2 regions of the Streptomyces sp. NPDC051105 genome follow, and region 2 is predicted to be linked to the other one. Evidence: riboswitches for the same ligand, from Rfam matches in the RefSeq annotation. Region 2 holds a riboswitch; the other holds the start of a gene.
What was found. A riboswitch is a leader RNA that binds a small molecule or an ion and turns the genes downstream of it on or off. The one in region 2 is predicted to bind cobalamin.
Positions count from the first base shown of each region.

Region 1: another riboswitch for cobalamin. It lies ahead of AB0N16_RS22090 (cobalamin biosynthesis protein); the one in region 2 lies ahead of AB0N16_RS36345 (CbtB-domain containing protein).

Region 1 is NZ_JBFBBR010000008.1:358,889-362,280, forward strand. It holds gene AB0N16_RS22085 (cobyric acid synthase) at 1-402, opposite strand, end outside; gene AB0N16_RS22090 (cobalamin biosynthesis protein) at 399-1,370, opposite strand; cobalamin riboswitch at 1,471-1,611, opposite strand; gene AB0N16_RS22095 (hypothetical protein) at 1,753-1,980, opposite strand; gene AB0N16_RS22100 (inorganic phosphate transporter) at 2,000-3,253, opposite strand.
Region 2 is NZ_JBFBBR010000020.1:128,398-131,789, forward strand. It holds gene AB0N16_RS36330 (barstar family protein) at 1-231, opposite strand, end outside; gene AB0N16_RS36335 (hypothetical protein) at 385-552, shown strand; gene AB0N16_RS36340 (CbtA family protein) at 797-1,549, opposite strand; gene AB0N16_RS36345 (CbtB-domain containing protein) at 1,572-1,793, opposite strand; cobalamin riboswitch at 1,830-1,972, opposite strand; gene AB0N16_RS36350 (enoyl-CoA hydratase/isomerase family protein) at 2,258-3,322, opposite strand; partial or broken gene AB0N16_RS36355 (acyl-CoA dehydrogenase family protein) at 3,319-3,392, opposite strand, start outside.

The DNA.
Region 1 (3,392 bases), on a different contig from region 2:
CTCACAGATCACCGCGTCATACGTGCCCCGCAACTCGGCGAGACAGTCGAGCACGGTCCCGAGCAGCTTCTGCTGCCGCCCGCCGTGATAGCCGCGTGCACTGAGCTCGCCCACCGGCTTCCCGAGCAGCACGACCTGGCTGCTCTGCTCGCCGCCCGGCTTGAGCAGCACGGGGTTCATCAGCGCGGTCGGCTCGACCCGGCAGGCCTGTGCCTGCATGGCCTGGGCCCGCCCGATCTCGGCGCCCTCCCGCGTGACGAAGGAGTTGAGGGACATGTTCTGCGCCTTGAACGGCGCGACCTTGACGCCCTGCCGCACCAGCCACCGGCAGATACCGGCGGTGACCACGCTCTTCCCGGCGTCGGAGGTGGTACCGGCCACGAGGAGACCGCCGCCGTTCATGACGCACCCCCCGACCGCTGTGCCGGGCGCCGCGAGAGCGCCCCGCGCAGCAGGGCCCCGGCCGCGCCGGCCCCGAGCGCCAGCCATCCCACCCGCCGCGACAACCGCACCGCCCGTTCGATGTCCGCGACTTCCACGGTCCGTCCCTCCCTGTTCAGCACAGGCCGATGCTCGACCCGGCCGCCGTACGACAGAGTCCCGCCGAGCCGTACTCCCAGCGCCCCGGCGAACGACGCCTCCACCGGCCCGGCGTTGGGACTCGGGTGCTGGGCCGCGTCGGCCCGCCAGGCCCGTACGGCCCCCCGCCCGTCGTCCCCGGCCAGCGCGGCCAGTACGGCGGTGAGCCGGGCCCCCGGCCAGCCCGCCACGTCGTCAAGCCGCGCCGAAGCCCACCCGTACCGCCGGTACCGGGCCGACTTGTGACCCACCATGGCGTCCAGGGTGTTGACGGCCCGGAACCCGAGCAGCCCCGGCACCCCGCCCACGGCCCCCCACACCAGCGCACCCACGACCGCGTCACTGGTGTTCTCGGCGACGGACTCCACGACCGCCCGGGCGATCCCGTCGGCGTCCAGGGCCTGCGGGTCCCTCCCGCACAGATGCGGCAGCCGGGCCCGCGCGGCCTCGACGTCCCCCGCCTCCAGGGCGCGCCCGATGGCACCGGCCTCCCGGGCGAGTGAAGTGCCCCCGACGACGGCCCAGGTGGCGGTCGCGGTGAGCGCGACGGACGCGGCGGTGGACGGTCGTACGAGCCGCTGGGCCAGGGCCCCCAGAGTCACGGCGCCGCCGGCGCACACCGCGGTGTGCAGCGCGCCCCACCCGCGGTGGTCCCGCCACAGCACCTGTTCGACGGCTCCGGCCGCCCGCCCGAACGCGGCGACCGGGTGCCCGCGGCGCGGATCGCCGAGCAGCAGATCGCCGAGAAGGCCGGCGGCGGCGCCGTACGCGAAGACGCGACCGGCACCCATCGGCTCAGCCCGCCGCGGGGGCGGGAACGGGCCTGGTACTCAACCTCGAACGGCAGCCGCGCATGGCGATATGTCCTCACTCAGGGTGTCCACGCCCTGGTTCGACGAGACCGGCGGTGAGAGTTCCTGGCTCCCGGGGATTGCTACCCCGGTGACAGTGGCGGGACCGCGCCGGATTCGCACCGGCTTCCTCTCTTGCCGCCGTACTTGGCTCCGGAAGTCCACCACGCCTCCGGAAGACCCGTCAACTTGCCGTTGACCTGCGAGGGGAGTGTGTGGGAAGGCCCACACCGGTGGTTTAGCGGGGCTGGTGGGACATGCCGAAGGCTCCTCCCGAGCGGGTCGGGGAGGAGCCTTCGGCGGCCGCGGGCGGTCGGCCCGGTCAGGCCTTGGCCACGATCAGGTGGATGCCGTAGGCCACGGCGGCCGCGCAGGCCGCGAAACACAGGTAGGCGGCGGTCACGGCCAGGGCCGCGGAGTTGCCCTGGGCCGTGGCGCGTTCGCGGGCGGAGAGGCCCTTGATGCCGAGGGTGAAGAGGGCCACCATGCCCACGGTGACCACGAGGCTGACGCCGAAGACGGAGCCGATGGCTGCCCAGTCGATGTTCATGTCGGTTCTTCCTCGGGGGTCAGACGGTCGCGGCCGGGTCGGTGGCGGCGGCCGGCGCGGGTGACGGGGCGGGGGACGGGATCGTGGCGGTGAGGTCGTCGGTCACCGTGCCCGCGGGCGGCGGGGTCACGGCGGCCATCGCCGCGGTCACCACGCCGGCCGGCTCCGCGCCGTCGGTGTCGTTGACGTTGGCGCTGTCCACCACTTCGCGGCGGGAGAGCTTCCAGATCGCGCCGCTGGAGGCGACGAGGAAGACGGCGACGACCGCCGTGCCCCAGTCGCCGAGGTCCGTCACGGACTCGGCGAGCGCGCCGACCAGCGCGGCCGCGGGGAGGGTGAGCACCCAGGCGATCATCATGCGGGTCGCGGTGGACCAGCGGACCGCGCCGCCCTTGCGGCCCAGGCCCGCGCCCATCACGGAACCGGAGACGACGTGCGTGGTGGAGAGGGAGAAGCCGAGGTGGGACGAGGCCAGGATGGCGGTGGCCGCGCTGGTCTGGGCGGCGAAGCCCTGCTGCGGCTGGAGGTCGGTCAGGCCCTTGCCCATGGTGCGGATGATCCGCCAGCCGCCGATGTAGGTGCCGAGCGCGATGGCGAGGCCGGCGGAGAGGATGACCCAGGTGGGAGGGTTCGAGTCGGGTGCGACGGCACCGCCCGCGACCAGCGCCAGGGTGATGATGCCCATCGTCTTCTGCGCGTCGTTGGTGCCGTGCGCGAGTGAGACCAGGCCGGCGGAGGCGATCTGGCCGGCGCGGAAGCCCTTGCGGGTGGCGTTGTCGTCGGCGTTCTTGCCGATCGCGTACGACAGGCGGGTGGAGAGCATCGCCGCGAGGCCCGCGACCACGGGGGCGGCGACCGCGGGGAGCAGGACCTTGGTGACCAGTACGTCGCCGTGGACCGCGCCGAAGCCGGCGGAGGCGACGGTGGCACCGATCAGACCGCCCATCAGGGCGTGCGAGGAACTGGAGGGCAGGCCCACCAGCCACGTCACCAGGTTCCAGAGGATCGCGCCGACCAGGGCGGCGAAGATGACCTCGGGGCGGATGCCGTTCTCGTCGACCAGGCCTTTGGAGATCGTGTTGGCGACCTCCACGGAGAGGAAGGCGCCCACCAGGTTCAGCGCGGCGGACATGGTCACCGCGATCTTGGGCTTGAGTGCGCCGGTCGAGATGGTCGTGGCCATCGCGTTGGCGGTGTCGTGGAAACCGTTCGTGAAATCGAACGCGAGTGCGGTCACCACCACAATCGCGAGGATCAGCGAGAAGTTTTCCATTTACCCAGACAATCTATAGAGGTCATCGGCCGTTGGACCGTAGGCAATCTGGATGAACGGAAGGTGAACTGAGGTGGTCTCTGTGGTGTCTGTGATCGGACGCGAGGTAATCGCGTGCGGGGACGGGCGAGGCCGCCGT
Region 2 (3,392 bases):
GCGGGCGGTCTCCGGGTGGCCCAGCCGGGCCCGGGACGTCTCGTGGTCGTGCCACTCGAAGACGAAGTCATGGTCGTCGGGCGCGCCGAAGCCGCCGCCGAGGCAGTCGGCGAGGGCGTCGAGATTCCGGCCGAAGTAGCCGCCGGGCCCGTCGACCGCCTCGCCGATCACCCGCCAGAAGTCCTCCAGCGTCGCGATCCCGCCGCCGTCCAGTACATAGGTCGCCGTCACGGCCCGCAGGATACGGCGGTGGTACGGACGGGAGCGGGCGGTCGGCCGAACGGCTCTCCGAGGGGCGCGGCGGACGTTCCGGAAGGCACGCCACGGGACATACTGAACATCAGTCAACTACCGCGCCCCCGGGCACTCACGAGAGGCCGCACCGTGGAGAACTCCCTCGCGCCCGCCGCCCAGGATCGCTACGACACCTATCTTGACCATGTGAGGCACTGCCCCGACTGCCGCCCCGCGCGCTGCCGGACGGGCCAGGCACTGGTGCGCGCCTATCTCGCCACCACCCGGGCGGAGCGACCGGACGCCCGCGAGCACTGAAGCGACTTGCCGCGGAAGCCGTCGCCCCCGCTGTCGTTGTCCCTGCCGGCCGCTGTCAATGTCCGCTTGGCGTCCGGCTGTCAATGTCCGCTTGGCGTCCGGCGCATGGCCCGCGCCAGGTGCGGCCTGGCACTCCGGCGACGGCCGCCCGGCCTGCTCGCGGCGGCCCGGCTCACGGCCGTCCGACGCACGGCGGGCGGGGCCCCCGGATGGATCCGGAGGGCCCTCGCGTGTCGTGAATCGTTCAGTGTGCGGCGGGAACCGTCCGCCCGGCCGGGGCCGTCGCCGGTCTGGGGTTGAGCTGCCGTTCGGCCAACTCGCCGAAGAGCAGTCCGAATCCGCCCCACAGCACCAGCTGGATGGCCAGCGCGGAGAGCCGGAACCGCCACAGCAGGGTGGCCGGGAAGTCCGTCGGCACCTCGTTGACGGTCGGCAGGAACTGGTACGCCAGCCCGGTGACGACCGCGAACGCGGCCACCGCGACCACGGTCGCCCACCACGTGCCGAGGCTCGGACCGAGACGCTTGCCCAGCATGGTCGCGGCGACCGCCAGCAGCACGCTGAGCACCATCATCAGGAAATACAGCGTGGTCCGCTTGCCGATGGTGTCCGGGTCGCCCACCGACGGCGGGTTGGCCGGATACTTCAGGAACGGCACCACGTACACGGCGAGCAGCGCGCAGCCGGACAGCAGCAGCGCCGTCGCCCGCGGCGAGAAGCGGCCGACACGGCCCAGGGCGAAGCAGTAGGCGAGGGCGGCGATGCCGCCGAAGGCGACCCCGTAGAGCAGCACACCGGTGGCCAAGCCGGCGGTGGACTGGAGGGAGCGGGAGACGACCTCCATCTCGTGCTCGTGCGAGTGCGCGTCCTCGAAGCTGATCGCCTTGTCGACGTTCGGCTCTCCGAGGAGATAGGCGGCGACCAGGGCGAGCAGGCCGGCGGCAAGGCCGGCGAGCATGCCCCGCACCAGGAGGTTTCTTACCGTTGCGGAGTTCATGAGGGTGCGGCGTCCCCTTACGTCAGTGGCAGGGGAAGCCGAGGAGGTGGCGGGCGTCGTGCACCCACTCGTGGACGTCCGTGCCGTTGAACACGGAGGTGGCGCCCTGCTCGGCGCCGACGAAGTAGAGCAGGATGAGCATGAGGATGCCGAAGAAGACCGCCCAGGGAGCTATCGCGCTCAGCGGCAGCTTGGCGGGAACGACGGGGGTGGTGGCTGTCGGCTGCGCGACGGTCTGCGCCATGGCAGAACCTCCTCTGGGAGTTCGCGTCCCATCTCGGTGGTGCACTGGACGACGGCTACGGGTCTGACTCACGAGCTCCGGATGGGGCTCTCGCATACAGTGGCGCGACCGTGCCGGACTCCCACCGGCTTCCGTTCTGGCGTCGTCGATATCGGACAGACCGTACCGCGTGTCAGGAGCACGGCCAAGACCGCACCACCAGGCGTGATCTTCATCTCGTGCCTGATGGCCGGTTCTGGGCGTGCTGGGTCAGCGGTGACGGAACTCGCCGGGCGTTCCCGGGGAGCCCTGCGGCTGCGTCTCCTTGATGCCGGCGTTCGACGGGGGTCGTCCCCTACTCGGCAGCCGCGCTCACGCCTGCTCCCGGCGCTGGTCCCGGACGGTTCGTACGATGCCGGAGAAGTCCTCGGCGGGTCCAGCGCGTTCGGCTTACGAGGCGCACAACTCGGCGGTGACAGTGCGGCTCACGGGGACGGCTCCGTGGTGGTGTCGGGTCCGGCGAGCCCCAGTTCGCGTTCGCCGAGCGGGGCGAAGTAGCGGTCGACGTCGACGTCGGTGACCTCGGCGAGGGTGGCTGGGGACCAGCGCGGGTCGCGGTCCTTGTCGATGACCTGGGCACGGATGCCTTCCACCAGGTCGGGGGCGGACAGCGCGGCGCAGGAGACGCGGTACTCCTGGTCGAGGACCCGCTCCAGCGGACCGAGCCGCCGGGTCCGGCGCAGCGCCGCCAGGGTGACCTTCAGGGAGGTCGGCGACTTGGTGAGCAGGGTCTCCGCCGCCTCCTTCGCCGCCGGTTCGCGGTGGGCGAGCAGCCGCCGGACGATCTCCTCGACCGTGTCGGCGGCGTAGCAGGCGTCGATCCACTCCCGGTGGCGGGCCAGTTCGCCTTCCGGTGCCGGTCGCACGTGCCGGTCGAGCGCATCGTGCACGGGGCGGTCGGCGAGGTCGGCGATCAGCGGCTCGATCCTGTCCGAGGGGACGCAGTGGTCGGCGAGTCCGCACAACAGGGCGTCCGCGGCGCCGATCTGAGCGCCCGTCAACGCGAGGTGGGTGCCCAGTTCGCCGGGGGCGAGGGCGAGCAGGTACGTGCCGCCGACGTCGGGGACGAAACCAATGCCGGTCTCCGGCATCGCGATCCGCGACCGCTCGGTGGCGATCCGGACGCTGCCGTGTGCGGAGACGCCGACGCCGCCGCCCATGACGATGCCGTCCATGATCGCGACATAAGGCTTGGGGTAGCGGGCGATCCGGGCGTTGAGGCGGTACTCGTCGCGCCAGAACTCCGCCGACGCGGTGCCGCCCCCGGCGCGGACGTCCTCGTAGATGCTCCGGATGTCACCGCCCGCGCACAGGCCGCGCTCCCCCGCGCCGGTGATGACGACGGTCTCGACGGCCGGGTCGTGCTCCCAGGCGGTGAGGGCCTGGTCGATGGAGCGAACCATGGCGTGGGACAGGGCGTTGAGGGCCTTGGGGCGGTTGAGGGTGAGGTGGGCCGCCCGGCCGGCGGTGTGCAGCAGGACGTCGCTCATCCGAGGGCCTCCGTGAGGCCGCGGGCCGCGATGACGCGCATGTTCTCGTTGGTTCCTTCCAGGATCCGCT